One region of the Microbacterium phycohabitans genome, then DNA from elsewhere that is predicted to be linked to it. Evidence: predicted binding sites of a transcription regulator. Region 1 holds the regulator's gene; each other region holds the start of a gene.
The links. Region 1 encodes HrcA, which represses chaperone genes, less so after heat shock. Its sites were predicted from a motif close to TTNGCACTCGNNNNNNNCGAGTGCNAA; they were not measured.
Positions count from the first base shown of each region.

Region 2: the regulator HrcA is predicted to act here: its motif matches at 6,540-6,566, upstream of groES (co-chaperone GroES).
Region 3: the regulator HrcA is predicted to act here: its motif matches at 7,707-7,733, upstream of groL (chaperonin GroEL).

Region 1 covers NZ_JAWDIT010000003.1:318,803-328,245, reverse strand. The annotation lists gene holA (DNA polymerase III subunit delta) at 1-635, shown strand, start outside; gene rpsT (30S ribosomal protein S20) at 1,403-1,663, opposite strand; gene RWH44_RS10130 (alpha/beta fold hydrolase) at 1,782-2,504, opposite strand; gene lepA (translation elongation factor 4) at 2,702-4,546, shown strand; gene RWH44_RS10120 (DUF1990 domain-containing protein) at 4,569-5,213, shown strand; gene hemW (radical SAM family heme chaperone HemW) at 5,213-6,430, shown strand; gene hrcA (heat-inducible transcriptional repressor HrcA) at 6,757-7,797, shown strand; gene dnaJ (molecular chaperone DnaJ) at 7,860-8,984, shown strand; gene RWH44_RS10100 (16S rRNA (uracil(1498)-N(3))-methyltransferase) at 8,987-9,443, shown strand, end outside.
Region 2 covers NZ_JAWDIT010000001.1:608,698-618,140, reverse strand. The annotation lists gene alr (alanine racemase) at 1-1,050, shown strand, start outside; gene tsaE (tRNA (adenosine(37)-N6)-threonylcarbamoyltransferase complex ATPase subunit type 1 TsaE) at 1,047-1,550, shown strand; gene RWH44_RS02870 (alpha/beta fold hydrolase) at 1,574-2,530, opposite strand; gene tsaB (tRNA (adenosine(37)-N6)-threonylcarbamoyltransferase complex dimerization subunit type 1 TsaB) at 2,606-3,238, shown strand; gene rimI (ribosomal protein S18-alanine N-acetyltransferase) at 3,238-3,762, shown strand; gene tsaD (tRNA (adenosine(37)-N6)-threonylcarbamoyltransferase complex transferase subunit TsaD) at 3,762-4,859, shown strand; gene RWH44_RS02850 (hypothetical protein) at 4,856-5,305, shown strand; gene RWH44_RS02845 (THUMP-like domain-containing protein) at 5,326-6,513, opposite strand; gene groES (co-chaperone GroES) at 6,646-6,942, shown strand; gene rarD (EamA family transporter RarD) at 7,124-8,065, shown strand; gene RWH44_RS02830 (ABC transporter substrate-binding protein) at 8,370-9,443, shown strand, end outside.
Region 3 covers NZ_JAWDIT010000004.1:249,256-258,698, forward strand. The annotation lists gene RWH44_RS12485 (hypothetical protein) at 1-187, shown strand, start outside; tRNA gene RWH44_RS12490 (tRNA-Thr) at 235-307, shown strand; gene RWH44_RS12495 (nucleoside deaminase) at 341-814, opposite strand; gene RWH44_RS12500 (hypothetical protein) at 893-1,174, opposite strand; gene RWH44_RS12505 (amylosucrase) at 1,186-2,994, opposite strand; gene RWH44_RS12510 (DMT family transporter) at 3,215-4,156, shown strand; gene RWH44_RS12515 (nitroreductase family protein) at 4,319-4,888, opposite strand; gene msrB (peptide-methionine (R)-S-oxide reductase MsrB) at 4,885-5,304, opposite strand; gene RWH44_RS12525 (DUF2332 family protein) at 5,377-6,366, shown strand; gene RWH44_RS12530 (DUF3263 domain-containing protein) at 6,376-6,630, shown strand; gene RWH44_RS12535 (LytR C-terminal domain-containing protein) at 6,666-7,268, shown strand; gene RWH44_RS12540 (cold-shock protein) at 7,400-7,600, shown strand; gene groL (chaperonin GroEL) at 7,772-9,391, shown strand.

The sequences.
Region 1 (9,443 bases):
GCATCCGCGCGGGCCAGGGGAGCGGCATCGAGATCGCGTGTCCCGCCGTCAAGCGCGACTCCGACCGGTTCGACTTCGCCGTCGGAGAATTCAAAGCCGCCCAGAAGCGCATCGCCCCGGTCGCCCTGCGCTCCCTCGTGTCCGCGTTCGCCGATGACCTCACCGAGCTCGCCGCCGCCTGCCAGCAGCTCATCGCCGACGTCCCCGGCGACATCGACGAGCGCATCGTCGAGAGGTACTACGGCGGGCGCGTCGAGACCTCGGCGTTCACCGTCGCCGACACCGCCATCGCCGGTCAGTACGGGCCGGCGCTTCTCGCGCTGCGCCACGCCCTGGCATCCGGAGCCGACCCCGTGCCGCTGGTCGCCGCGGTCGCGATGAAGCTGCGCACGATGGCGCAGGTCGCGGGCACCCGCGAGTCGTCGTCGGCCACCGCTCAGCGTCTCGGCATGAAGGACTGGCAGGTCGACCGCGCCCGCCGCGACCTCGTCGGTTGGACCGGCAACACCCTCGGCATGGCGATCCACGCCACCGCCCGCGCCGACGCCGAGGTCAAGGGCGCCTCGCGCGACCCGGTCTTCGCGCTCGAGCGCATGATCACGATCATCGCCACGCGCGCGCCGTACGGTGACTGACGCGGCGCGCGGCTGCGCCGGGCGCGAGTTCGAGCGCTACCCGCGGTGTGCGGTGACGTCACTCGCCCCAGAAGGGACATCGAGCCGCAGCCGGGACGTTGCACCTCAGGCGGTGCGCGCACCCCAGACGCGACATCGCGCCGCGGAGCGCGGTCTCGGACTCGTGCGGGGCGCCGCTGTTTCACGCCAAGCGGCCTCGCGGCTGCGGTAGCTCCGCCGGGTATGCTCCGCCCGTCGGGTTTGGGGCGCGTTGCGTGCATCGGGGCGTGAATTGCGCGCCCCAACGCACTGAATGCGCCCCAAACCGCCGCACCCGGCCGCAAACCGGGACCTCCGAACCCGCCTACGGGGTTTGGGGCGCGTTGCGTACATCGGGGCGTGAATTGCGCGCCCCAATGCACCGAACGCGCCCCAAACCGCCGCACCCGGCCGCAAACCGCGACCTCTCAACCCGCCATCGGGTTTGGAGCGCGTTGCGTGCATCGGGGCGTGAATTGCGCGCCCCAATGCACTGAACGCGCCCCAACCCGCCGCGCCCGGCCGCAAACAGCGACCTCTCAACCCGCCATCGGGTCTGGGGCGCGTTGCGTGCTGTGGAGCGCGAATAGTCCGCCCCAATGCACAGAACGCGCCCCAAACCGCTCGGCCCGACCCCCGGCCGAACGCCCCGAAACCACCGCCCCGTCCCGCCGTGCCTCCCAAACCGCCCCCGGAAACGACGAAGCCCGCCCCGCCGAGGCGGGACGGGCTGTCGAAAGGGCTGCGGCTCAGAGAGCGTTGACCTGCTTCGCGATGGCCGACTTGCGGTTCGCGGCCTGGTTCTGGTGGATGACACCCTTGCTCACGGCCTTGTCGAGCTTCTTGCCGGCGAGGACGAGCGCCTTCTGGGCGGCTTCCTTGTCACCGGCCAGGACGGCCTCGCGGGTGCGACGCACGTGCGTCTTCAGCTCGCTCTTGACGGCCTTGTTGCGCTCGTGCGCCTTCTCGTTGGTCTTGTTGCGCTTGATCTGCGACTTGATGTTCGCCACGTCGACGGTCTTTCGTTTGAGTGAGTGTTGGAAGTGCCGGTCAAGCGGTAGAGGGGCGCTGCACCGGCGGTCGTGGAGGTCGGGAAAAACCCCACACGCAAGCCAAGGACCGAGTCTATCAGGTGGAGGCCTCGATCGTGGTGAGCGCCACTTCCAGCAGCGCGTTCAACACGCGCGGCCGCATCGCCGTCACGAGGTGCGTCGTGCGCGGAACCACGATGAGCTCGGCGTGCTTCGCGATCGACGTGAACAGCTTCTCGTTCACGCGCAGCTGATCCCACTGTCCGTTCACGAACCAGAGCGGCACGTCGATGCGCCGCAACGCCGCGAGCAGATCGAGCACCGACAGCGACGCGAGAGCGATGTCCTGCGCGTCGAACGCGTAGCCGCCGGCGCCGAAGTCGGGCCGGGTCTCGGGCGGCAGAGTGCGATCCAGCACGCGGTTGGTCAGCCCCAGGCCGCGATCGGGGAGGCTGTCGAACCGCCGTGCGAGGAAGCGATACGCCGCAAGCCCCACGCCGCGGGGGATCGAGGTGCACGATGCCGCGACGAACGCGGCGACCGGCGGCGGCTCCTCCCGACCCACGTACTCGATCGAGAGCAGTCCGCCCATCGAATGGCCCACCAGCAGCACGGGTCCCCGGGTCGCGGCTTCGCGCACGGCTGCGTCGATCGTGGCGAAGGCGCCGTCGAGCGTGAACTCCTCGCCCCGGCGCGTGCCGTGCCCGGGCAGGTCGACCGCGATCGCGGGCGTGCCCCGCTGCTCGAGGTACGCGACCTGCGCGCGCCACATGGTCGCCGACGTGCGGATGCCGTGCACGAACACGACCTGGACCGCCATGGCATCCATGCTACGAGCGAGGCGCACCGTGAGGTCCGGGCCGCGACGCCGACACCATCCGACCCCGCCGACAACGTGCGCCCTCGTCCGGATCGCGTGATCTCGCGCGTCCCGCGACGCGATCGGGGTGCCGGATGCCGGCATCCTGGACATCCGCGGACGGGGATGTCGGCGCGCCACCGTAGAATCGACGGAACATGTCACCGCGCGCCCTGAAGCCCCTCGAGCCGTCCGCCACCCCGCCGGCGCAGATCCGCAACTTCTGCATCATCGCCCACATCGACCACGGCAAGTCGACGTTGGCCGACCGCATGCTGCAGATCACCGGCGTCGTCGCCGACCGCGACATGCGCGCGCAGTACCTCGACCGCATGGACATCGAGCGCGAGCGCGGCATCACGATCAAGTCGCAGGCCGTGCGGATGCCGTGGTCCACCGCCGACGGCACGTTCGCCCTCAACATGATCGACACGCCCGGTCACGTCGACTTCACGTACGAGGTCAGCCGTTCGCTCGCCGCGTGCGAGGGCGCGATCCTCCTCGTCGATGCTGCGCAGGGCATCGAGGCCCAGACCCTGGCGAACCTCTACCTCGCACTCGAGAACGATCTGACGATCATCCCCGTGCTGAACAAGATCGACCTGCCCGCCGCCGACCCCGACAAGTACGCCGCCGAGCTCGCCGGCCTGATCGGCGGCGACCCCGCCGACGTGCTGCGCGTCAGCGGCAAGACCGGCATGGGCGTCGAAGACCTGCTCGACCTCATCGTCAAGAAGATCCCCGCCCCGGTCGGCAAGGCCGACGCCCCGGCCCGCGCGATGATCTTCGACTCCGTCTACGACGCCTACCGCGGCGTCGTCACCTACGTCCGCATGATCGACGGGTCCCTCCAGCCGCGCGAGCGGCTGCAGATGATGTCGACCGGCGCGACCCACGAGGCTCTCGAGATCGGCGTCTCGAGCCCTGAGCCGGTGCCCACCCAGGGCCTCGGCGTGGGCGAGGTCGGCTACCTCATCACCGGGGTGAAGGACGTGCGCCAGTCGAAGGTCGGCGACACGATCACCACCCACCGCAAGCCCGCCACCGAGGCGCTGCCCGGCTACACCGACCCGAAGCCGATGGTCTTCTCGGGCATCTACCCGATCGACGGCAGCGACTACGCCGAGCTGCGCGAAGCGCTCGACAAGTTGAAGCTCTCCGACGCCTCGCTGCAGTACGAGCCCGAGACCTCGGTCGCGCTGGGGTTCGGCTTCCGCTGCGGCTTCCTCGGGCTGCTGCACCTCGAGATCATCACCGAGCGCCTCTCGCGCGAGTTCGGCCTCGACCTCATCACCACGGCTCCGTCGGTGACCTACGAGGTCACGACCGACACCGGTGAGACGGTCTCGGTCACCAACCCCAGCGAGTACCCCGACGGTCGCGTCGCCTCCGTGTCGGAGCCGATCGTCAAGGTCGGCATCCTGCTGCCGAAGGACTACGTCGGCACCGTCATGGAGCTCTGCCAGACGCGCCGCGGCACGCTCCTCGGCATGGAGTACCTCAGCGAAGACCGCGTCGAGCTGCGCTACCACATGCCCCTCGGCGAGATCGTGTTCGACTTCTTCGATCACCTCAAGTCGCGCACGCAGGGGTACGCGAGCCTCGATTACGAGCCCGCCGGCCAGCAGACGGCCGACCTCGTCAAGGTCGACATCCTGCTGCAGGGCGACAAGGTCGACGCGTTCAGCTCGATCGTGCACCGCGAGAAGGCCTACGCCTACGGCACGCTCATGGCCGAGCGCCTGCGCAAGCTCATCCCTCGTCAGCAGTTCGAGGTGCCCATCCAGGCCGCCATCGGCGCCCGCATCATCGCCCGCGAGACGATCCGCGCGATCCGCAAGGACGTTCTGGCCAAGTGCTACGGCGGTGACATCACCCGCAAGCGCAAGCTCCTCGAGAAGCAGAAAGAGGGCAAGAAGCGCATGAAGATGGTGGGCCGCGTCGAGGTTCCCCAGGAGGCGTTCATCGCCGCCCTGTCGGGAGACGTCGAGGCGAAGAAGTAACGACCGAATCGAGAGGGAGATCATGCGACGGCAGAACTTCACCGACGACACGGTCGACTACGCGGCGGTCGGCGCCACCCAGGCGCCCGACCTCATGCAGTACCCGCCGGAGCACTCCGTGCCCGCGGAAGACGCGTGGCGCATCGGCAGCGGCGAGGAGCGCTTCGTCGCGGCCGGTGAGCTGCTGCTCTCCTGGGCCCCGCTGCGCGGGGAGGAACTGAGCATCACCGATGTGCGCCCGGCATCCCGAGGGGGGTACGCCGGCGTCGGCTTCGACGCCGAGGGAGCGCCGGTGGCGCCGAGCCGGCTGGAGGCCGAACAGCGCTTCGCCGCCGACGGCACCCCGTTCGTCAGCCCCGGCACCGGCGTGCGTCTGCACGGCAAGGTCGACGGCCACCGCGCCGACGCCGAACTGCGCGTCATCTCGGTCTTCGAGGAGCCCCGCCGGGTCGGCTTCATCCTCGGGACGGTCGGGCATTCGATCGTGAGCGGCGAAGAGCTCTTCGCCCTCGAATGGCGCGAGAACGACGAGGTCTGGTTCGTCGTGCGGGCCTTCGACCGGCCGACCGCGCCGTCGTACCGCCTCTTCACGAGCCGCGTCCGGCGTCGGCGCAAGGCGCTGTTCGCGCGGTACCTGCGCGCGATCTCGCCGCTGTACACGTCCTGATGGGCGGGCCCCTCCCGCTCGGCGACCCCGCGCCCGTCGACGGTCGGCTCCCCGGCGACCTGGTTGTCGACGCCGACGCCGACTTCGGCGTGTACCTGCACGTGCCGTTCTGCCGCGTGCGCTGCGGCTACTGCGACTTCAACACGTACACCGCGAGCGAGCTGCGCGGAGCCCGCCAAGACGACTTCGCCGACACGCTCGCCGCCGAGGTCCGCCTCGCGGGCACGGTGATGGATGCCGCGGGCGGTCGGCGCGCGGCATCCACGGTGTTCTTCGGCGGCGGCACGCCCACATTGCTCCCGCCCGGCGATCTGGCGCGGATGCTGGATGCCGTGCGCGAGGAGTTCGGCATCGCCGAGGGCGCGGAGGTCACGGTCGAGGCCAACCCCGACACGGTCGACGACGCCGTCGCGGGCACCCTTGCCGCGGCGGGCGTGACGCGCCTGTCGATCGGCATGCAGTCGGCCCGGCCGCACGTGCTCGCCGCCCTCGATCGCACGCACGACCCGGCCAACGTCTCCACCGCCGTCTCGGCCGCGCGCCGCGCCGGTCTCGACGTCTCGGTCGACCTGATCTACGGCGCACCGGGGGAGTCGCTCGACGACTGGCGCGCCTCCCTCGAGGCGGCCACGGCTCTGGAGCCCGACCATGTCTCGGCCTATGCGCTGATCGTCGAAGACGGCACGAAGCTGGCTCGTCAGATCCGCTCGGGGGTGGTCGCCATGCCGGATGACGACCTGCAGGCCGACATGTACGAGCTCGCCGACGATCTGCTCGCGGCCGCCGGCTACGACTGGTACGAGGTCTCGAACTGGTCGCGCGGGGTCGACCACCGTTCCCGGCACAACCTCGCCTACTGGCGCGGCACCGACTGGTGGGGCTTCGGTCCCGGCGCCCACAGCCATGTCGCCGGGCTGCGGTGGTGGAACGTCAAACACCCGGCCGCTTATGCACAGCGCCTCGCGGCCGAGGAGTCGCCCGCCGCCGCACGCGAGCGTCCCGACGAGACCGCGCGCCGGCTCGAGTCGGTGCTCCTGCGCAGTCGCATCCGCGAGGGGCTCGCGGTGTCGGAGATCCTCGGCGAGGGCCGCAAGGCCGTGGCATCCCTCATCGCCGACGGCCTCATTGAGGGCGCGGATGCCGTGCGCGGGCGCATCGTGCTGACACGCCGCGGACGCCTGCTGGCGGATGCCGTGGTGCGCGCGCTCACGGCCTGACCCGCGCGGAGTCGATCCACCCGTCGAATCGGTGTGCTCTCGCGCGAGACGGCGCACGCCTGTGTCGGCCCCTCGCGCGTGCCGGCGCTCCGCGCATCCCGACATCCCGGTGATCATCGGCGTCCCGGCGCGTGCCGCATCCCTCGATGAACGCCGATCCGGACGAAACACTGCGCGACGCAGCGTGTCTCGACAGGATCGGCGTTTATCGCCGGGGTGGACGGGACGCGCGAGGCACGCCCCGCGAGCCGCTCGACGCAGGGGCCGGGCGATCGTCGTAGAATTGGCACTCAGTCGAGTCGAGTGCCAGACGGGAGGAGCAGCGCATGGTGTCGGAACGCGGCCTCCAGGTCCTGCGCGCGATCGTCCAGGACTACGTCGACACGCGTGAGCCGGTCGGCAGCAAAGCCATCGTCGACCGCCACGCCTTCGGAGTCTCGGCCGCCACGATCCGCAACGACATGGCGCTGCTCGAAGACGAAGACCTCATCGTCGCGCCGCACACCTCGTCGGGGCGCGTGCCCACCGACAAGGGCTACCGCGTCTTCGTCGACCACCTCGCCGAGCTGAGGCCGCTGTCGACCGCGCAGCGCTCCGCCATCACGTCGTTCCTCGACGAGGCCGGGGATCTCGACGACCTCCTCGCTCGAACGGTGCGGGCGCTCACGCAGCTGACCGGCCAGGTCGCGATCGTGCAGTACCCCTCGTTCTCCCGCGCCAACGTCACGCACGTGGAGCTCGTCGCCCTCGGCGGACCCCGGGTGCTCGTCATCCTGGTCACCGACACCGGGCGGGTCTCGCAGCGCATCGCGCTCGTGCCCGTCGAGCCCGGTGAGAGCGACATCGCGCTCCTGCGGGCGCGCGTGGGAGCGGTGCTCGTGGGGCGCAGCGTCGCCGAGAGCGCACAGCGCGTGGCAGAAGCCCTCTCCGACGGCCCGCGGCCCGGCGTCGCCCTCGACGCGATCGCCGACGCCGTGCTGCGCGTGGTCGGCGAAGAGCTCGAGGAGTTCCGCCAAGACCGCCTCGTCATGGCCGGTGCGGCGACGCTCGCCAAGCGGGAGCAGGACTTCCGCGGCAGCATCTACCCGCTCCTCGAGGCGATCGAGGAGCAGGTGACCCTGCTGCGGCTGATGAGCGAGATGGTCGCCGACGAGAAGGGCCTGTCGGCGAGTATCGGACGCGAGAACGAACCGTTCGGCCTCGTCGAGGCCTCGGTGCTCGCGAGCCGGTACGACGGCTCGACCGGTGGCGCCCGCGTGGGCCTGCTCGGGCCCACGCGCATGGACTACTCCTCCAACCTCGCGGCGGTCCGCGCCGTCGCGCACTATCTGACCCGGATGCTCGAAGACGACGACAGTTCGCGCTGACGTCGATCGCTGCGAGCACTCCCCACGAGAACGACCCCGCGACAGCGGGCAGGAAGGCGATTGTGGCTGACCACTACGAGGTCCTGGGCGTCGAACGCGACGCCAGCCCGGAAGACATCAAGAAGGCCTACCGGCGTCTGGCGCGCCAGTTGCACCCCGACGTCAACCCGGGGGAGGACGCCTCGGAGCGCTTCAAGCTGGTGACCCACGCCTACGACGTTCTCAGCGACCCCGAGCAGCGTCGCCGCTACGACATGGGCGGCGATCAGAGCCCGTTCGGCGGCGGGGGAGCGGCGGGCTTCGGCGGCTTCAGCGACATCTTCGAAACGTTCTTCGGCGGCGCGCAGGGCGGCGGCGGAGGTCGTGGTCCGCGTCCGCGCTCGCGTCGGGAGCGCGGCCAGGACGCCCTCGTGCGCGTCACGCTGCACCTCGGCGACGTGGTCTTCGGCACGCACCGCGACCTCGAGGTCGACACGGCGGTGCTCTGCGAGACGTGTCAGGGGGCCTGCACCCAGCCCGGAACGAGCGAGGTCACGTGCGACATCTGCCACGGCTCCGGTCACGTGCAGCGCACCGTGCGGAGCCTGCTTGGCAACGTCGTCACCAGCCAGCCCTGCACCGTGTGCCACGGTCACGGCACGACCATCCCCTACCCCTGCGGCACCTGCCAGGGTCAGGGACGCGTGCGCGCACGCCGCACGGTGTCGGTCGACATCCCCGCGGGCGTCGAGTCGGGCCTGCGCCTGCAGCTCCCCGGCTCGGGCGAGGTCGGTCCGGCCGGCGGCCCCAACGGCGACCTGTACCTCGAGATCACGGTGGAGGCGCACGACGCCTTCAGCCGCGAGGGCGACGACCTCGTCGCGACCCTCGAGGTGTCGATGCCCGACGCCATCCTCGGCGCCACGACGACGATCGAATCCCTCGACGGATCCGTCGACCTCGAGGTGCGCCCCGGCGTGCAGTCCGGCGACGTGCTGACGATCAAGGGTCGCGGGATCACGCCCCTGCGGGGCTCCCAGCGCGGCGACCTCAAGGTCGGCGTGCACGTGGTGACCCCCACGCGTCTCGATCATCGCGACCGCGCCCTCATCGAGGAGTTCGCCAAGCGAACGAAGGCCCCCAAGCCCCGCCTGGCCGAGCACCAGCAGGGCATGTTCAGCAAGTTCCGCGACCGCTTCCGGCACTGATCGTGGCGCTGCACTTCGTCACCGACGGCGCCGCGTCCGCACGTCCCGGGGATGCCGTGACCCTGACGGGAACGGAGGCGCACCACGCCGCCAGCGTCCGGCGTGTGCGCGTCGACGAGACGGTGACCCTCGGCGACGGTCGCGGCGTCTGGCTCTCGGGCGTCGTGATCGCCGTCGGTCCCAAGCAGGTCGAGGTCCGCGTCGCCTCGCGCGACGAGGTCTCCGAGCCGTCCCCGCGCTTCGTGCTCGTGCAGGCGCTCGCGAAAGGCGACCGCGACGAGCTCGCGGTGCAGGCGGCCACCGAGCTCGGTGTCGACGCGATCGTCCCGTGGCAGGCGGCGCGGAGCGTGTCGCGGTGGGATGCCAAGGAGGACAAGGGGCTCGCGCGCTGGCGCACCATCGTGCGCGAGGCCGCCAAGCAGGCGCATCGCGCATGGATCCCCGAGGTGCAGAGGCTGG
Region 2 (9,443 bases), on a different contig from region 1:
CTGCGCGCGCTCACGGGCGCCGAGGTCATCGCCGTGGTCAAGGCCGAGGGCTACGGACACGGGTCCCATCGGGCGGCGGTCGCCGCGCTGCGCGGCGGGGCCACGCGCATCGGCGTGTCCGACATCGCCGAGGCGCTCGCATTGCGGCGGGCGGGCATCCGCGCTCCGATCTTCGCGTGGCTGCACGCCCCGGGGGCGTCGTTCGACGAGGCGGTGCGCGAAGGGATCGAGCTGGGGATCTCCGACCTCGACCAGCTGCTGCGCGCGGGTCAGGCGGCGACGGAGGACCGCCCCGCGGCCGTGCACCTGAAGATCGAGACGGGGCTCTCGCGCAACGGGGTCGCCCCGGCCGATTGGCGCACGGTGTTCTCGGAGGCGGCCCGCCTCGAGCGCATCGGCCGTCTGCGCGTGGTCGGGCTGTTCTCGCACTTGTCGAACACGAGCCTGGACGACGACCGCGCGGCGCTGGCCCGGTTCGAGGAGGGCGTGGTGCTGGCGGCGTCGATGGGGCTGCAGCCGCCGCTGCGGCACATCGCCGCGACCAACGCCGCGATCGCGCTTCCGGAGGCGCGCCTGGGCTGCGTGCGCATCGGCATCGGGCTCTACGGCGTCTCGCCTCTCGCCGACCGCACCCCGGCCGACCTCGGGCTGCGCCCCGCGATGACGCTGCGAGGCGCGGTGGCGGCCGTGCGGCGGGTTCCGGCGGGCACCGGGGTGTCGTACGGCTACGACTACCGCACGCCCGCCGACACGACGCTGGCACTGGTGCCCCTCGGCTACGCCGACGGCGTCCCGCGGCAGGCCTCGGGCCGGGGCCCGGTGTCGATCAACGGCCGGCGCTTCACCGTCGCGGGACGCATCGCGATGGACCAGTTCGTCGTCGACGTCGGCGATCACCCCGTGGCCGTGGGCGACGAGGTCGTGCTGTTCGGCGACCCGACGCTGGGTGCGCCCTCGGCTCGTGACTGGGCGGATGCCGCCGACACGATCGACTACGAGATCGTCACGCGCGTGGGGCCGCGCGTTCCCCGACGGGAGGTGCACGCGTGAGCGTTCCGGAAGAGGTGCTCGGCGAACGGGTCGTCGAAGCCCCCGCCGACATGGAGGAGCTGGGCCGGCAGATCGGGCGGGCGCTCGAGCCGGGCGACGTCGTGGTGCTCACGGGCCCGCTCGGCGCCGGCAAGACGACGTTGACCCGTGGCATCGGCGAAGGGCTCGGCATCCGCGGGCCGGTGCAGAGCCCCACTTTCGTGATCGCGCGCACGCATCCCTCGTTGGTCGGGGGGACACCGTTGGTGCACGTGGACGCCTACCGTCTGGGCGCCGCGGTGGAGCTCGACGACCTCGACATCGACGTCGCCCACAGCGCCGTGATCGTGGAGTGGGGGCGCGGAGTCGCCGAGTACCTCGCCGACACGTGGTGGGAGATCGAGATCTCGCGGCAGACCGGGGGACGCGGCGTCGACAATGCGTGCGGCGAGATCGCCGTGCACACGGTCGAACTGGACGCCGATGCTCCGCGCACCGTGACGATCTCCCGCCGTCCCTGACGGGTCTCCCTCGGCGCCTCGGGTCAGACCTTCGGGGTCGCCCGTCCGCGCCGGGATTCGGTGGTGCGGCGGCGTGATCGCGGCAGCTGCGGGGTCCGCGCGGCCGCCCAGACCTCGCGCAGTGCGCGCAGCGTCTCGACGGGCTGCTCGACGTGGGCGAAGTGCCCGCTGTCGCCCAGGACGCGGTCGTCGTAGTCGCGCATGAGGCGCGCCCAGGCCCGCGAGTCGGCGGCGGCGACGAAGACGTCGTGCGCGCCGTGGACCGAGCGGACCGGGCAGACGATGCGGCGCCAGACGCCGTCGTCGTGGGTACGCGACATGCGCGCGGCGGCGAGGAAGGCCGAGGGGCGGATCTCATCGGCGAGGGCCGCGGTCACGGCGGGATCGACGCGCTCCGGATGCCGGAACAACGGCCGGGCGAGTGTCCGCAGCGACCCCGTGCGGCGCAGGAGCTGCAGCAGCGGGCGGGCGAGGGGGCCGAGCGCTCGCAGGATGCGCATGGCCAGGACCATGCCCGCGAGCCAGGGCAGCCGGACTCCGCCGGCCAGCGGACGACGCGTCACCGCACGGGCACCCGCGCCGCTCGGGGAGACGACGCCCACGGCGACCGTCTCGGCGGGGAAGCGCGCGGCGACGTCGAGCGCGATCACGCCGCCCAGCGAGTGGCCCACGATGCGCCAGCGGGGGTAGCCCAGCGCACGCGCGACCGCCGCGACGGCGACGGCCAGGTCGGCGGGCGCGGGCACAGGACCCGGCGACTCGCCCCACCCGGGTAGATCGATGGCGACGATGTCGGAGAGGGGCAGGCCGAGGTCGTCGGACGCGGCGATCATCGGTGCCCAGGTGGCCCACGACCCCGCCGCGCCGTGCAGCATCACGGTCGCGACGGGGCTGCCCGATGCCCTGCCGGCGCGCACGACGATGGGGCCGACCCCCGTGGGGACGACCATCCGGCGCAGCCCGAGGGCCATGGCATCCATGTCCCTTGTTCGGAGCGGAGGGAGCGGTGGATGCCGCGACGCTCGGGGGAGGAAGGCGCCGGATACCCTGGAACGGTGATCATGGGCATCGACACCTCGCTCGGCACCGCTGTCGCGGCGATCACGCGCGACGGGGAGGTGCTCGCCGACGAACAGAGCGCCAACCCCCTCGGGCACGCCGAGGTCATCGGCGACCTGTTGCGCCGCGCCTCGTCCGTCGCCGCAGCTCCCACCCATGTCGCGGTGGGCATGGGCCCGGGCCCGTTCACCGGACTGCGGGTGGGCATCGCCACGGCGCGCGTCTACGCGCTGGGCCTCGGCGTTCCGGTCGTGCCGGTGCCCAGCCACGACGGCGTCGCGCTGGGCGTCCTGCTCGCGGACGCCCTCACCGGCACCGACACCGGGCGATTCGCGGTGGTGACCGACGCGCGGCGACGCGAGTTCGCCTTCAGCGTGTACGACGGCCTCGACGACGACGGACTCCCCGTGCGCCTCTCCGACGCCGCCCTCAGCCCGCGGGACGAGCTCGATGCGCGGCTCGACGAGGCCGGCGCGCGGCGCTACGACGCCACGAGCGTGTCCGCCGCGATGATCGCGCTCGTCGCCGCGCGCGCTCTCGACGCCGACCGCACGCTCGCCGGGACGGAGCCGCTCTACCTGCGCAGCCCCGACGTGGTCGCCGCGCACGCCCCGAAGAGGGTCAGCTGATGTCGACGCGGGCGGCCGCGGTCGCCGACCTCGACGCGATCATGGACCTGGAGCGCACGTCGTTCCCCACCGACGCCTGGAGCGCGGCGATGATGCGCGAGGAGCTCGCCTCACCGCACGGCTTCTACGTCGTCGTCGAGGAGGCCGGGCGCCTGGTCGGCTATGCGGGTCTCCGTGCGGTGCGCGGGGCTCGGGATGCCGACATCCAGACCATCGCGATCTCGGCGGCGGCCCGCGGACGCGGGCGCGGTCGGGCCCTGCTGAACACGCTGCTCGACGAGGCCGCGCGCCGCGGCGTGCACGACGTCTTCCTCGAGGTGCGCGCCGACAATCCCGTGGCGCAGGCGCTCTACGCGTCGGAGGGCTTCGCCGAGGTCGGCCGCCGCCCCCGGTACTACCAGCCCGACGACGTGGACGCGATCGTGATGCAGCTCGACCTGCGGGGGTGGGCGGCACGGCGGGCCGAGACCATGGGCGTCGCGGCATCCGACCCCGCGACCTCCACCGGAAAGGGATGGTGCTGATGGACGCGCCCCTCGTGCTCGGAATCGAGACCAGCTGCGACGAGACCGGGATCGGCATCGTGCGGGGCCGGACCCTGCTGAGCAACACCATCGCCTCGAGCATGGACGAGCACGCCCGCTACGGCGGAGTGGTCCCCGAAGTCGCGGCTCGCGCTCACCTCGAAGCCCTGCAGCCCTCGATCGACGCCGCTCTCGCCGAGGCGGGCGTGACCCTCGCCGACCTCGACGCCGTCGCCGTGACCAGCGGTCCGGGACTCGCCGGAGCGCTCATGGTCGGCGTGGGCGCGGCCAAGGGCCTGGCCGTCGCGCTCGACAAGCCGCTCTACGCCGTCAACCACCTCGTGGGCCACATCGCCGCCGACATCCTGGATGCCGAGGCGGGTGAGCTCGAATACCCCACCGTCGCCCTGCTGGTGAGCGGGGGCCACACCTCGCTCCTGCTCGTCCGCGACCTCACGAGCGACGTCGAGCTGCTGGGCGAGACGATGGACGATGCCGCGGGCGAGGCGTTCGACAAGGTCGCGCGTCTGCTGGGGCTGCCGTACCCCGGAGGTCCCGAGATCGACCGCGCGGCGGCGACCGGCGACCCCGCCGCGATCCGTTTCCCGCGCGGACTCTCTCGCGCGTCCGACATGGCATCCCACCGTTACGACTTCTCGTTCTCGGGGCTCAAGACCGCCGTCGCCCGCTGGGTCGAGCAGCACGAGGCCACCGGTGAGCCGGTGCCCGTGGCCGATGTCGCGGCGTCGTTCCGCGAAGCCGTGGTCGACGTGCTCGTGACCAAGGCCCTCGACGCGTGCGTGCGCTACGGCGTGCCCCGGCTGCTGCTGGGCGGGGGCGTGATCGCGAACAAGCGCCTGCGCGACGTCGCGCTCGAGCGCGCGGCTGCGGCGGGGGTCGCCGTGCGCATCCCGCCGCTGCGGCTGTGCACCGACAACGGCGCCATGATCGCCGCTCTCGCGGCCGAGCTCATCGCGTCGGGCCGGCGCCCCTCGACCCTCGCCTTCGGCGCCGACTCGACCCTGCCCGTGACCGAGATCCAGGTCGCCGAAGACCCCGACGCCCCGGCCCCGGATGCCGAGACCCCGGCGCCATGACCGATCAGACGCCGCCCACACGCCGGGCGCGCAAAGAGACGCCCGAGCCCGCGGCTGCTCCGATCGACCCGCGCCGTCCGTGGATGGTGCCTGCGGGTGAGCGCCCGGAGATCGCGGATGACGACCCGGAACGCCTTCCGACCGCGCAGCTCGAGATGGCGGCGTTCGGCGACCACCTGATCCCGTACGTCCCGCCCGCGCCCGCACCCCCGCGGTCGCTGGCGCCGTGGGCGCTCGCGGTGGCGATCCTCGCGCTCGCCGCGGCGCTCATCACGGGGTGGCTGCTTCCCCTGGGCGTGATCGGGACGATCCTCGCCGCGATCTCGCTGCGACGCCCGCACGACGGTCGGCGCGTGGCCGTCTGGGCGCTGTGTCTGTCGCTGTTGGCCGTCGTGTTCAGCGCCGGGTGGCTGATCTGGGGTTTCTCGCAGCTCGCCGTGCGCTGAGGTGCCGTTTGCCGCCGGGGTCAGACGCGGTCGGCCAGCAGAGCCAGGCGCGTGGACCCCACGCGGGTGAGGAGCAGCGTCGCGGCCTCGTCGCCGCGGAGCGAGAGCTTCTTGCGCAGCACGGCCGGGTCGACGTCCACGCCGCGCTTCTTGATCTCGAGCGTGCCGATCCCGCGCGCCCGCAGGGCCTGCGCGAGCTTCTTGGGGTCGGCGGGCAGCTGTTCCCGCACGCGGAACGACTGCACGAAGGGACTCGTGAGGGGAGTGTCGGAGGTGAGGTAGGCGATCTGCGGCGAGAGCATCCCCGCCTCGAGCGCGCGCGCCACCTCGCCGATGAGCCGGGCGCGGATGACCGCGCCGTCGGGCTCGTGCACGAAGGCGCCCAGCTCCCGCTGCTCGGCGTCGGGGCTGTCCGCCGGCGCGGTGAGCTCCCACGCGTCGCCGCCGCGCACCACGAGAGCCGCACGCCTCACGTGGTCGCGGGCGAGCGCGCCCGCCCACAGCACCAGCTCGATGGTCGAGCCGTCGGCGCTGATCCACTGCGCCTCGACGTCGTCGGGGATCTGCGAGCGGTCGAAGCCGGGCCCGAGTTTGACTCCGCCCGGGGTGCGGCGCAGCAGCTCGAACACCCACTCGAGCGACGGCGACCACTCGCCGGAGGCGACCTGCCGCGTCTCGGAGTGACCCGCGGTGCGGCGCGCGGGGTCGAGCCACACGGCATCCATCCCGGTCAGGTCGGCGTCTTCGGCGCGCGCGTGCGCCACCGTCGCGGCCTCGCCGAAGGGGGCGAGGTTGTAGGCCGCGATCGCGGCGGTCACCTCGTCGGCGTCGACCGCGTGCACCCGGATGCCGAGCCCCGCCAGCCCGAGCGCGTCGCCGCCGATGCCGCAGCCGAGGTCGGCCACGCTCTCCACGCCCGCGGCACGGAACCGCCCCGCGTGCCGCGCCGCGATCGACAGGCGCGTGGCCTGCTCGAGGCCGGCGCGGGTGAAGAGCATGCGGTCGGCGAACGCGCCGAACTTCGCGGCCGCGCGGACGCGGAGCCGCGACTGACCGACGACCGCCGAAACGAGGTCGGGGGAGTGACCGGCCGCCCGCAGCCGCGACACCGCACGGGCGGCGTCGTCGGTGGATGCGACCGGGCCGAGCTCGTCGAGCAGGCGCAGGCCGTCGGGCGTGAGCAGGGCGGTCAGCTCGCTGGTATCCACCGATTCAGCCTAGGCGGGTGAGTGTGCTGGCACTCGCGTTGCATGAGTGCCAGCGCTTCTCTACACTCGGATTAGCACTCTCCCCGCGTGAGTGCTGACAAGTCTTCTGTAACGAGAAAGAAGAGGTAGACCGTGTCGGTTTCCATCAAGCCGCTCGAGGACCGTATCGTCATCAAGCAGGTCGAGGCTGAGCAGACCACCGCGAGTGGTCTCGTCATCCCCGACACCGCCAAGGAGAAGCCGCAGGAGGGCGAAGTCGTCGCCGTCGGCCCCGGCCGCATCGACGACAACGGCAACCGTGTCCCCCTCGACGTCGCCGTCGGCGACCGCGTGCTCTACAGCAAGTACGGCGGCACCGAGGTCAAGTTCGGCGCCGAGGAGTACCTCGTGCTCTCGGCTCGCGACGTCCTGGCGGTCGTCGTCCGCTGATCGCGTGACTGGATCGAAGGCCCCGGGTGCTCGGCATCCGGGGCCTTCGTCGTTCCCGCGTGTCGGCGGTCGGGCCCGGACTCGTTCCGGCGGGGGCGGGGGCGTCGACGTCGCCTTGCGATGGCAGGAATGCGCGGGTGCGCGACCGTCGCGGCGTCGAGGGCGCGCGTAGGCTGTGTCGGTGACCCCCGCTCCCTCCGCTCCGACCGGTGGGAGCACCCGCGGCGCCCTGTACGCGTTGGGTGCCTACCTGCTGTGGGGCGTGCTGCCCATCTACTTCCTGCAGCTGAAACCGACCGGCCCCTTCGAGGTGGTCGCCTGGCGCATCGTCCTCGCCTTCGTGTTCTGCCTGCTGCTGCTCACCGTGCTGCGCGCGTGGCGGCCGTTCCTCGCGATCGTGCGGCAGCCGCGGCTGATGGTGCTCACCGCGGTGGCCGGTGTGCTGATCTACGTCAACTGGCAGACCTACCTCTTCGGCGCCCTCACCGGACACGTCATCGAGACCAGCCTCGGGTACTTCATCAATCCGATCGTCACGGTGCTGCTCGGCGTCGTCGTGCTGCGCGAGCGGCTGCGGGTGCTGCCGTGGATCGCGGTGGGCGTCGCCGTCGCGGCGGTCGTCGTGATCGTCGTGGGGTACGGCGCCTTCCCGTGGATCGCGCTGACGCTGGCGTTCTCGTTCGGCTTCTACGGCCTGGTCAAGAAGCAGATCGGTCCCGCGGTGGATGCCGTGAGCGGGCTGACCCTCGAGTCGATGTGGCTGCTGCCGGTCGCCGTCATCCAGTTGATCTTCGTCGCGAACCTCACGGGGATCACGCTCGGGACGGCGGGGACGTTGCACACGGTGCTGCTGCTGCTGGCGGGGGCGATCACCGCCGTCCCCCTGCTGTTGTTCGCCTCGGGCGCCCGACGGGTGCCGTTGACGGTGATCGGTCTGCTGCAGTTCGTCGCGCCGATCATCCAGTTCGCCATCGGCGTGTGGGTGCTGCACGAGCCCATGACGACCGAGCGGTGGGTGGGGTTCGCCCTCGTCTGGGTAGCGCTGGTGATGCTGAGCGTCGACTCCGTGATGGCCGCCCGGCGACAGCGGCGCGTGCTCGACGACGTGGTCGAGCCGGTCTGACGGGGAACGACGCACTACCCGTCCGCTCGACGGACGTCGTCGGGTGCCTCGAGAGCGTCGCGCCGGAATTCCCTCTCGCATTCCCGTGACGCTGCCGGAACCGGCCGCTCTTTCGTTCCCGGTCCGACGATCCGTGCACTCTTCGGGATGCCGTCAAGACGCGAGCCCAACCGTTATGCGGCCGTGATCGCTTCGACGCACATCGTTAACGAACGGCAACACGCGGAAAATGCGCCGACGATTAGGTTTAGGTCACCAGGTGGCCCATTGGGTCGCCCAACGTTCATTCACAGCAAGGAGCACTATGAACGTCTTTCCGCGCACGCGCAGCGCCAAAATCCTCGGCGGCATCGCCCTGGTCGGCGCCAGCGCGCTCGTCCTCGCCGGATGCTCCGGCGGCGGCAGCGACGCCGCCGCACCGAGTGCATCGTCGGGCGGCGGCGCCGTGTCCGAGGCCGACGGCACGTTCCACGTCGGCACGATCCTCCCGGCCACGGGTAACCTCGCCTTCCTCGGCCCGCCCGAGGTCGCGGGTGTCAAGCTGGCGATAAAGGACATCGAGGCCACGGGCAGCGACTTCCCCTTCACGACCGAGCTGACCGAGCGCGACTCGGGCGACACCACGACCGACATCGCGACCCAGTCGGCGACGGAACTCGTCGACGCCGGCGCCGACGTCGTCATCGGTGCGGCTTCGTCGGGTGTCTCGTTCACCTTCGTCGACCAGCTGGTCAACGCGGGCGTCGTGCAGATCTCGCCCGCCAACACCTCGCCCGACTTCACCACCTACGCCGACGACGGGTACTACTGGCGTACGGCGCCCTCCGACGTGCTGCAGGGCCGCGTGCTCGGCAACCTGATGGTCGGAGACGGTGCGGCCAACGTGGGCATCATCTACATCAACGACCCGTACGGCATCGGCCTGAAGGACAACGCGACGACGGCCATCGAGGCCGCCGGTGGCGAGGTCTCGGTCGCGGTCCCCTACAACCCGGGTGACACGGTCTTCACGTCGCAGGTCGACGAGCTGCTCGCCGCCCAGCCCGACGCGATCGCGGTCATCGCTTTCGAGGAGACCTCCTCGATCATCCCGCAGCTGGTCAGCACGCAGGGCTACGCGGCGTCGAAGGTCTACTTCGTCGACGGCAACCTGTCGAACTCGTACGAGTTCCCGGCCGGCACCCTCCAGGGCGCCAAGGGCACGCTGCCCGGCAACCCCGCCGACACCGACTTCCAGTCGCGTCTGAAGGAGGTCGACCCCGCGTTGACCGACTACAGCTACGCTCCGGAGTCCTACGACGCGGTCATCGTCGCGGCCCTCGCTGCGGCGCAGGCGAAGGACGACTCGGGCACCGCGATCCGCGACAACCTGCAGTCG
Region 3 (9,443 bases), on a different contig from region 1:
GCAGCCGCGCGGCTACGACGACCCTCTGTGGGAGGCGACGCTCACCGCGCGTCCCGACGACCTCACGCTCAGCCCCCACGACATGGCGAGCCTCGCCGCCGAGCTGGTGATCGCCGGCAACCTCTGCTCGTTCCTGCAGTTCAAGTCGCTCGAGTGGGATCGACACAGCGGCCGACACGCGGAGTGAGCGCGTCGAGGTCATAGACTCGATCGCCGAGGCGATGATCGCCTCCCGCCGGCTTGGCGCAATTGGTAGCGCACCGTACTTGTAATACGGGGGTTGCAGGTTCAAGTCCTGTAGCCGGCACCTCACCCACGGAACGACCCGGGCGTCCGGCGCTCAGGACCCGCGACGCGCGGTCCACTCCCGGAACGGCGCCGTCGCGTCATCCACCCGGACCTGCTCGGCGGGCAGCGACCGGTGCTCCGGAGCCTTCGCGTACTCGTCGTAGAACGTCGCCAGCGATATGAGCCGGTTGCCGTCTTCGTAGTGCTCGCCCTCCTCCTCGCGCGTGACGGCGAAGAAGAGGCGGTCGGGCTGGGCGTAGTAGACGGCGCCCAGGCACATCGGGCACGGATAGGCCGTGACGTACATGTCGTAGCCGGACAGGTCGCCGATGCCCTTCTCGGCCGCGGCGCGGATGGCGCGGATCTCGGCGTGGGCGGTGGGATCGCCGTCCTGCGCGACGTGATTGACCGCCTCGACGACGATCTCCCCGTCCTTGACGATGAGACAGGCGAAGGGCTTGCCTCCGGCGTCGACGTTCTCCTGGGCTCGCGAGACGGTGAGGGCGGACAGTTCCTGGTGGTTCATGGCTCGACGCTAGGTGGCCGCCCGCCCGGCGTCGGGGGCTGGGCTCCCGGGGGCAACCGTGCTACCGCCTCCGCTGGTTCACGAGAGGGCGTTCGCGAGCGCGACGAGGAAGACGCCGGCCGCGGCGATCGTGACGAGCCCCGCGAGCAGGGCGCCGGCGATCGCGATCGGCCGCAGGGGGCCGGGCCGCGTGCCGGTCTCCCAGGCGAACAGGAGGGCCGCGACGCCGACGACGAGCATGATCAGGTCGCCCACGAGACCGGCCGGTGCCCACACGACGCTCGCCATCGCCGCCAGCCCGGCGAGCAGCGCCAGGACGTGGCGCACGTGATTGCCGGGCGGGGCGGCGTCGGAGCTCATGGCGGGGCTCGTCAGCGCGGCTGAACGCGCAGCCACCGCGTCCCGTGCGCACCGAGGGTCAGCCCCGCCCCCAGCCAGACCGGCGCCGAGGAGACGAGGTCCAGCGCCTCGGGCGCCAGGCCCGACAGGGTCAGTCCGTCGATCTCGACGGCCGAGTCGGCGACGTTGGCGACGACGAGGACGGCGAAGCCGGTGTCGCCGGGGCGGAGGAAAGCGACGACCGACGGAACGTGCGCGTCGAAGGCGATGAGCTCGTTGCCCGCGAACTCCGGGGTGGAGCGGCGCACGTCGAGCAGGCGCGAGAGACGGGCGAACACGCGTCCGGCCGGGGTGGCGGCATCCGCCCGGTCCGCGTAGTTCTGCGCGGGACGGAACGGGCGGTGCACCCACCGACTGTCGCCCGCTTCCTCGGGGCGGTCGGAATAGCCGTAATCGTTGAGCTGGGCCACCTCGTCTCCGAGGTAGAGCAGCGGGATGCCGCCGGTCGACAGGGCGAGCGCGTGGGCGAGGATGACGCGGTCCTCGCCGCCGGCGTCGCCGGCCTCGATCCCGGCGAGGGAAGCCGTGGTGCCGGTGACGCGGGCGTCGCCCGTGCGCGGGTTCTCCTGGAACGGCACGCCGCGCGCGAACGTGCCGGGGGCCTGACCCACGTAGAAGTCGTTCAGGAACCGGCGGTGCGGGTAGCCGTCGATGCCGAGCTCGGCGGCGTCCTCATCGGCGAAGGTCCAGCCGATGTCGTCGTGGCTGCGGACGTAGTTGACCCACGCCGTCCCCTCGGGCAGGGCGTGTCGACGCTCGAGGGCCTGCTGCAGCAGGCGTCCGTCGCGGGTGGCCAGCGCCTCCCACGTGAGGGCCATCTGCAGCGGGTTGTAGGAGAGCTGGCATTCCTCGGGGGAGATGTAGGAGACGACCTCGTCGGGGTGCACGATCGCTTCCGACTTGAACAGCAGTCCCGGGGCGGCCATCCGCAGCACCGCGTTGAACGCCTGCAGCAGCAGATGCGCCTCGGGCAGCGACTCGCACGTGGTGCCCAGTCGCTTCCAGATGAAGGCCACGGCATCCATCCGGAGGATCTCCACGCCCTGGTTCGCCAGGAACAGCATCTCGCCGGCCATCGCCTCGAAGACGGCGGGGTTGGCGTAGTTGAGGTCCCACTGGAAGTGATAGAACGTCGCCCAGATCCAGCGCCCGTCTTCGAGCTGCACGAACGAGCCCGGGTGGTCGTCGGGGAAGATCTCGCGCGTCGTCTGCTCGTAGGCGTCGGGCATCTCGCGGTCGGGGAAGATGAGGTAGAAGTCCTCGTACCCGCGCTCGCCGGCGATGGCCTTCTGCGCCCAGCGGTGCTCGTTGCTGGTGTGATTGAAGATGAAGTCGACCACGAGCGAGATCCCGGCCCGGCGCAGCTCCGCGGCGAGCTCGGCCAGTTCGGCCATCGTCCCCAGCTCGGGGTTCACGCGACGGTAGCTGGACACCGCGTAACCGCCGTCGCTGTTGCCCTCGGGGCTCTCGAACAGCGGCATGAGGTGCAGATAGGTGAGGCCGAGCTCGCGGAAGTACGGAATGGAGTCCCGGATGCCGCTGAGCCCGCCCGCATAGCGGTCGACGTAGCAGACGCCCCCGACCATGCGCTCGCTCTCGAACCACTCGGGGTCGCTCTCGCGCGCGCGGTCCAGGGCCTTGAGGTCGGCGGGGCGCGCCGCCCAGGAGCGCCGTGCCAGATCGACCACGGATGCCAGACGCTCGAAGCCGTCGACCCGCTCGCCGTAGAGCTGGGTGAACAGGTCGTGCAGACGAGGGAGGTGCACCTCGGCGTTCGCCAGGAATTCGCGGTCGACGTTGTCGGCGGTGAGATCGGCGAGGATCGCGGAGACGTCGTGGGAGGTGCGCTGGAGCTGTGTCACGAGGGAAAGCCTGACGCATGCCGGGGCCTCTCGTCGACAACGATCCGAGAGCGGACCGACCCTGGTGGCGCACCGGCCCTCCCGGCGCCTCGCCGTACGATCGAGGGTGGCCCCCGAGCGGGGGAGCGAGGGGAGAGCGGTGTCGGAGCGCGGAACCGTCGGCATCGCCGGCGCCGGAGCGGTGCTCATCGGCGCCCTCACGGCTCTCCAGGCCCGTATCAACGGCACCCTCGGAGCCGAGATCGGCGACGGGTTCGTCGCCGCCGCGATCTCCTTCGGTTCGGGATTGCTCATCCTCATCGTGCTCTCGGCCGTGCTGCCGCAGGGGCGCAGCGGGTTCGGACGCCTCGTATCCGGCATCCGGTCGCGCACGATCCCCGCGTGGATGCTGCTCGGCGGTCTCGCCGGAGCGTTCACCGTCGCGAGCCAGGGGCTCACGGTGGCGACGATCGGGGTCGCCCTGTTCACGGTCGGCTTCGTCGCCGGGCAGACCACCGGCGGGTTGGTGCTGGATCGTGTCGGGTTCGGGCCGGCGGGTGTCGTGCCGGTGACGGTCCGACGCGTCGTCGGCGCGCTGCTGGCCATCGCCGGGGTCGTGGTGTGCCTGTCGGGGGACGCGCTCGGCGGCGTCCCCCTCTGGATGCTCGTCGTACCGGCGATCGCCGGCGCGGGCGCCGCCTGGCAGCAGGGGACGAACGGGCGACTGCGCGTGCGCGTGGAGAGCCCGCTGACCGCGACGCTGGTGAACTTCATCGGCGGCACCGTGGTGCTGCTCGTGGCGGCGTCGGTGCACGTCGGTGTCGTGGGCGCTCCCCGCGTCGTGCCGACGGAACCGTGGCTCTACATCGGCGGAGCGGTGGGCGTGATCTACATCTTCCTGTCGGCGGTGGTCGTGCGCCGCACGGGCGTGCTGCTGCTGGGGCTCGGGTCGGTGGTCGGCCTGCTCACCACCTCGGTGCTGCTCGACGCGCTGTGGCCCGCTCCCGCCGCCCCCGCGACGGCGGTGGCGCTGCTCGCCGCAGCGGTCGCGATCGCCGGGGTCGCCGTGGCCGCCGTCCCGTGGAGGCGCCGGAGTCGCTGAGTCCCGTACGGGACGGATGCCATGGGCCCGCCGTTCGGCCCTGCCCGGCCGCGGCCGGTCGGTTTCGCCCGCCCCGGCCGTGGGGCGGCGAGATCACCCGCCGAGAACGCGACGACGCCGCCGACCGGAGCCGGCGGCGTCGGGGCCGTTCGATCGTGCGCGTCAGAGGCGCGCTTCGTCGACCTTGCGCTTCTTCTTGCCTCCCGGCATGCGGGAGAGGTGCTTCGCGGCATCCACCGTCTTGCGTCGCACGGGCCGCGACATCTTCGGCTTGCCGCCGACGTAGAGCCAGCCCAGCAGCACCTCGTGCTTCGCCAGCCCGTGCGCCTTGGCGAGCACCCTGTGGCGGGTGTTGTCGTCGGTGCGCCAGAACACCCCGAATCCGGCCTCGTCGAGCACGAGGCTCAGCATGTGGGCGACACCGGATGCCACGGCCTCCTGCTCCCACGCGGGGATCTTCTTCGAGCCGAGATCGGCCACCACCGCGATGATGAGCGGCGCGCGACGCGGCTTGGAGGAGTACCCCTTCTTGCCGTCCGCCTTGTTCAGCGCGCGCGCGAGGAGATCGCGATCGGCGCCGCGGATCTCGATGAGTCGCCACGGCTTGAGGCTCTTGTGGTCGGCGACGCGACCGGCCGCGGCGACGAAGGCCTCGAGCTCGGGGCCGGTGGGGGCGAGGTCGGTGACCTTCGACCACGACCGGCGGTCGCGCATCGCCTCGAGGGCGCTCATGCCTCGTCGGCGGGGGAGTCGGCGGGGGTGAAGTTCAGCGACAGCGAGTTCATGCAGTAGCGGTCGCCCGTGGGGGTGCCGAAGCCGTCGGGGAAGACGTGGCCCAGGTGCGAGCCGCAGTTCGCGCATCGCACCTCGGTGCGCTGCATGCCGTGGCTGTTGTCGTCGAGAAGCTCGACCGCCTCCGGCCGCACCGACTCGTAGAAGCTCGGCCACCCGCAGTGCGAGTCGAACTTCGTGCCGCTGCGGAACAGCTCGTTGCCGCACGCGGCGCAGGTGTACAGGCCGGCGCGGCTCTCGTCGAGCAGCTCACCGGTCCAGGCGCGTTCGGTGCCCGCCTGGCGCAGGACGGCGTACTGCTCGGGGCTGAGTTCGGCGCGCCACTGGTCGTCGGACTTGTCGACGGCGTAGGTCATGTGTTCTCTCCTTCGTCTGCCTCCATTGTCTCGTGCCGGGCGCCGGTCAGGTCGTGCTGCGATGATTCGACGGTGGATCAGGATGCCGTGCATGCCGTCGTCGAACGCTACGGGCGGTTCGCCCGCGACGAGGCGCCCGGCAGATCCGCGGTCTACGAAGCGTGGGCGCGTCGGGTGGTGGACGATCCCGCGGTCGCGGCGGCCCTCGCACCGATCCCCGACACCCGTCGTCAACCCCCGCTGGTCTTCGCCGTGATGCGCGTGCTGGGGGCGCCGATGAGCGACGTCGACGCGTGGGCGCGATGGGTGGTCGCCAACGCCGAACAGGTCGCCGCGCAGTGCGCGGCGCGCAGCGTGCAGACGAACGAGCCGTTGCGGTGCGCGGCGCTGCTGCCGGCACTCGCTCGCATCGAGGGACCGATCGCGCTGCTCGAGGTCGGCGCGAGCGCCGGGCTGTGCCTGTACCCCGACCGGTATTCGTACCGGTACCACCGGGGAGACGAGCTCGTCGCCCTCGATCCCGCGGACGGTCCCTCCGCCGTCGAACTGCACAGCGACCTCACCGGTGACCCCGCGCTGCGGATGCCCGAGATCGTCTGGCGCGCGGGAATCGACCTCCACCCCCTAGACGCCCGCGACGAGGACGACAGGGGGTGGCTCGAGGGTCTGGTGTGGCCGGGGGAGGAGGGGCGCCGCGAGCGCATCGCCTCCGCTCTCGACATCGCCGCCGCGGACCCGCCGCGACTCGTGTCGGGCGACGGTGCCGAGGCCCTGCCCGCGCTCGCCGCCGACGCGCCGACGGGCGCCACGCTCGTGGTCACGACGCCGGGGGTGCTGGCGCACGTGCCGCGCGCGCGACGCGGCGCGATCATCGACGCCGCCCGGGCCGCGGGCCGCTGGGTGACACTGGATGCCCCCGCGCTCCACGACGGGTGGACGAGCGTGCCGCGTCGGGAGCGAGGCGGTTTCGCCCTCGCCCTCGACGGCGAGGTGCTGGCCGAGGTGGATCCGCTCGGCGCGTGGGTGGCGTGGCATCCGGGGCGGACGGCGGCAGCGCAGTAGCGTGGCCGCGTGCCTCTTTCGGACCGCGATCTCGCCTTCCTCGCCTTCGAGGGTGAATGGCGGCGCCACGCGGGTGCGAAGGAGGAGGCGATCCGGGCCGAGTTCGGTCTTACGCCTGCCCGCTACTACCAACTGCTCGGACGATTGATCGACACTCCTGAGGCCCTCGCGCACGATCCCATGCTCGTGCGCCGTCTGCGGCGGCGACGCGACGACGGGGCCGCCCAGCAGCGCGCGCGGCTGGGCCGGACGGCCGCCCGCTGACGGGGCGCCCCGGCGTCGACCGATAGCATCGTCCAATGGCCAGATCGACCTTCCCTCGGGATCGCTTCGACGACCTGCCGGACTCCACCGGCCGCGTCGGAGCGCACCGGGCCGAGAGACCGCGCCTGCGCGGATGGATCGTCTTCCTCTGGGCGGCCATAGCCACGCTCGTGCTCATCATCGTGGGCATCTTCGGCTCCCTCGTGGCGTCGGGCCGCATCAGCTTCGGAGCCGACGACGTGCCCGCTCCGACGGTCTCGGCCGAACCGACCACGCCCGCCGTCGTCGACACCTCGTACTCCGTCGTGGTGCTCAACGGCACCGGCCAGGACGGCCTCGCTGCATCGGTGCGCGATCAGATCGTGGCGGCCGGCTGGTCCGGCGACACGGTCGAGACGGGCGACTCCGACACCACCGACTTCGCGCAGACCACCGTCTACTACCTCCGCGACGCCGACGCGGCGGCGGCGCAGGGCCTCGCGCAGACCATCGGCGGTGCCGAGGTCGCGCAGAGCGATTTCCTGCAGCCCACCGACGACCCGAACACCCCCGACGACGAGAGCGCCGTCAAGCGCCTCGTCGTGGTGATCGGACTCGACCGCGCCTCCGGCGCGACCCCTTCCGCCACGGCCCCGTGACCCCGGGTACGCCGCGTGTTTCCGCGGCGTAACAAGTTGGGGGCACGCGCGTCAACAATGGCCGGAGGGGCCGGTTCGGCGGCGTCCGGCGTGCTTACGATGACCGAGTCATCCAGCAACAGGAGATTCGCATGACGCAGGGCACCGTCAAATGGTTCAACGCCGAGAAGGGCTACGGGTTCATCACCGTGTCCGATGGGCAGGACGTGTTCGTCCACTACTCGAGCATCGAGATGTCGGGTTTCCGCGTCCTCGAGGAAGGTCAGGCGGTCGAATTCACCGTCGGCACCGGTCAGAAGGGCCCGCAGGCGGAGTCCGTGCGCCTGGCCTGATCCGCTGGCTTCAACGCCGTGGCATCCCTCTCGGGGATGCCACGGCGTTCGTCGTCTCGCGACAGTGCCGCGGCTTGCACTCCCCAGGGGCGAGTGCCAGAATGAGTTAGCACTCGCTTTCGTCGAGTGCCAAAATCTGGAAGTCACCCGTCCGGGAGGGACGACACACTTATGGCAAAGATCATCGCTTTCGACGAAGAGGCCCGCCGCGGTCTCGAGCGCGGCCTCAACACGCTGGCCGACGCCGTCAAGGTGACCCTGGGCCCCCGCGGTCGCAACGTCGTGCTCGAGAAGAAGTGGGGCGCCCCCACGATCACGAACGACGGTGTCTCGATCGCCAAGGAGATCGAGCTCGACGACCCGTACGAGAAGATCGGCGCCGAGCTGGTCAAGGAGGTCGCCAAGAAGACCGACGACGTCGCGGGTGACGGCACCACCACGGCCACCGTTCTCGCCCAGGCGCTCGTTCGCGAGGGCCTGCGCAACGTCGCCGCCGGCGCCGACCCCATCAGCCTGAAGAAGGGCATCGAGAAGGCCGTCAAGGCCGTCACCGACGAGCTCCTCGCTTCCGCCAAGGAGGTCGAGTCCAAGGAGCAGATCGCCGCGACCGCGTCGATCTCCGCCGCCGACCCCGCGATCGGCGAGCTCATCGCCGAGGCCATCGACAAGGTGGGCAAGGAAGGCGTCGTCACCGTCGAGGAGAGCAACACCTTCGGCACCGAGCTCGAGCTCACCGAGGGCATGCGCTTCGACAAGGGGTACATCAACCCCTACTTCGTCACCGACCCCGAGCGTCAGGAAGCGGTCTTCGAAGACCCGTACATCCTGATCGCGAACCAGAAGATCTCCAACATCAAGGACCTTCTGCCGATCGTCGACAAGGTGATCCAGGAGGGCAAGGAGCTCCTCATCATCGCCGAGGACGTCGAGGGCGAAGCTCTCGCAACTCTCGTGCTCAACAAGATCCGCGGCATCTTCAAGTCGGTCGCCGTCAAGGCTCCCGGCTTCGGCGACCGTCGCAAGGCGCAGCTGCAGGACATCGCGATCCTCACCGGCGGCCAGGTCATCACCGAAGAGGTGGGCCTCAAGCTCGAGAACGCGACCGTCGACCTGCTCGGCCGTGCGCGCAAGGTCATCATCACCAAGGACGAGACCACGATCGTCGAGGGTGCCGGTGAGTCGGAGCTGATCGAGGGTCGTGTGACCCAGATCCGCCGCGAGATCGAGAACACCGACAGCGACTACGACCGCGAGAAGCTCCAGGAGCGCCTCGCGAAGCTCGCCGGTGGCGTCGCCGTCATCAAGGCCGGAGCCGCGACCGAGGTCGAGCTCAAGGAGCGCAAGCACCGCATCGAAGACGCCGTGCGCAACGCCAAGGCAGCTGTGGAAGAGGGTGTCGTCGCCGGTGGTGGCGTCGCGCTCATCCAGGCCGGCAAGAACGCCCTCGGTGACCTCAACCTCACCGGTGACGAGGCCACGGGTGCCAACATCGTGCGCGTCGCCATCGAGGCCCCGCTCAAGCAGATCGCGCTCAACGCCGGTCTCGAGCCTGGTGTCGTGGCCAACAAGGTCGCGGAGCTGCCCGTCGGTCACGGCCTGAACGCCGCCACCGGCGAGTACGGTGACCTGTTCGCACAGGGCATCATCGACCCCGCCAAGGTGACCCGCTCTGCGCTGCAGAACGCGGCATCCATCGCCGGTCTGTTCCTGACGACCGAGGTTGTCGTCGCCGACAAGCCCGAGAAGGCCGCCGCTCCCGCGGGCGACCCGACCGGTGGCATGGACTTCTGATCCACGCTGACGCCTGAGAACGCCCCCTCCTCCGGGAGGGGGCGTTCTTCGT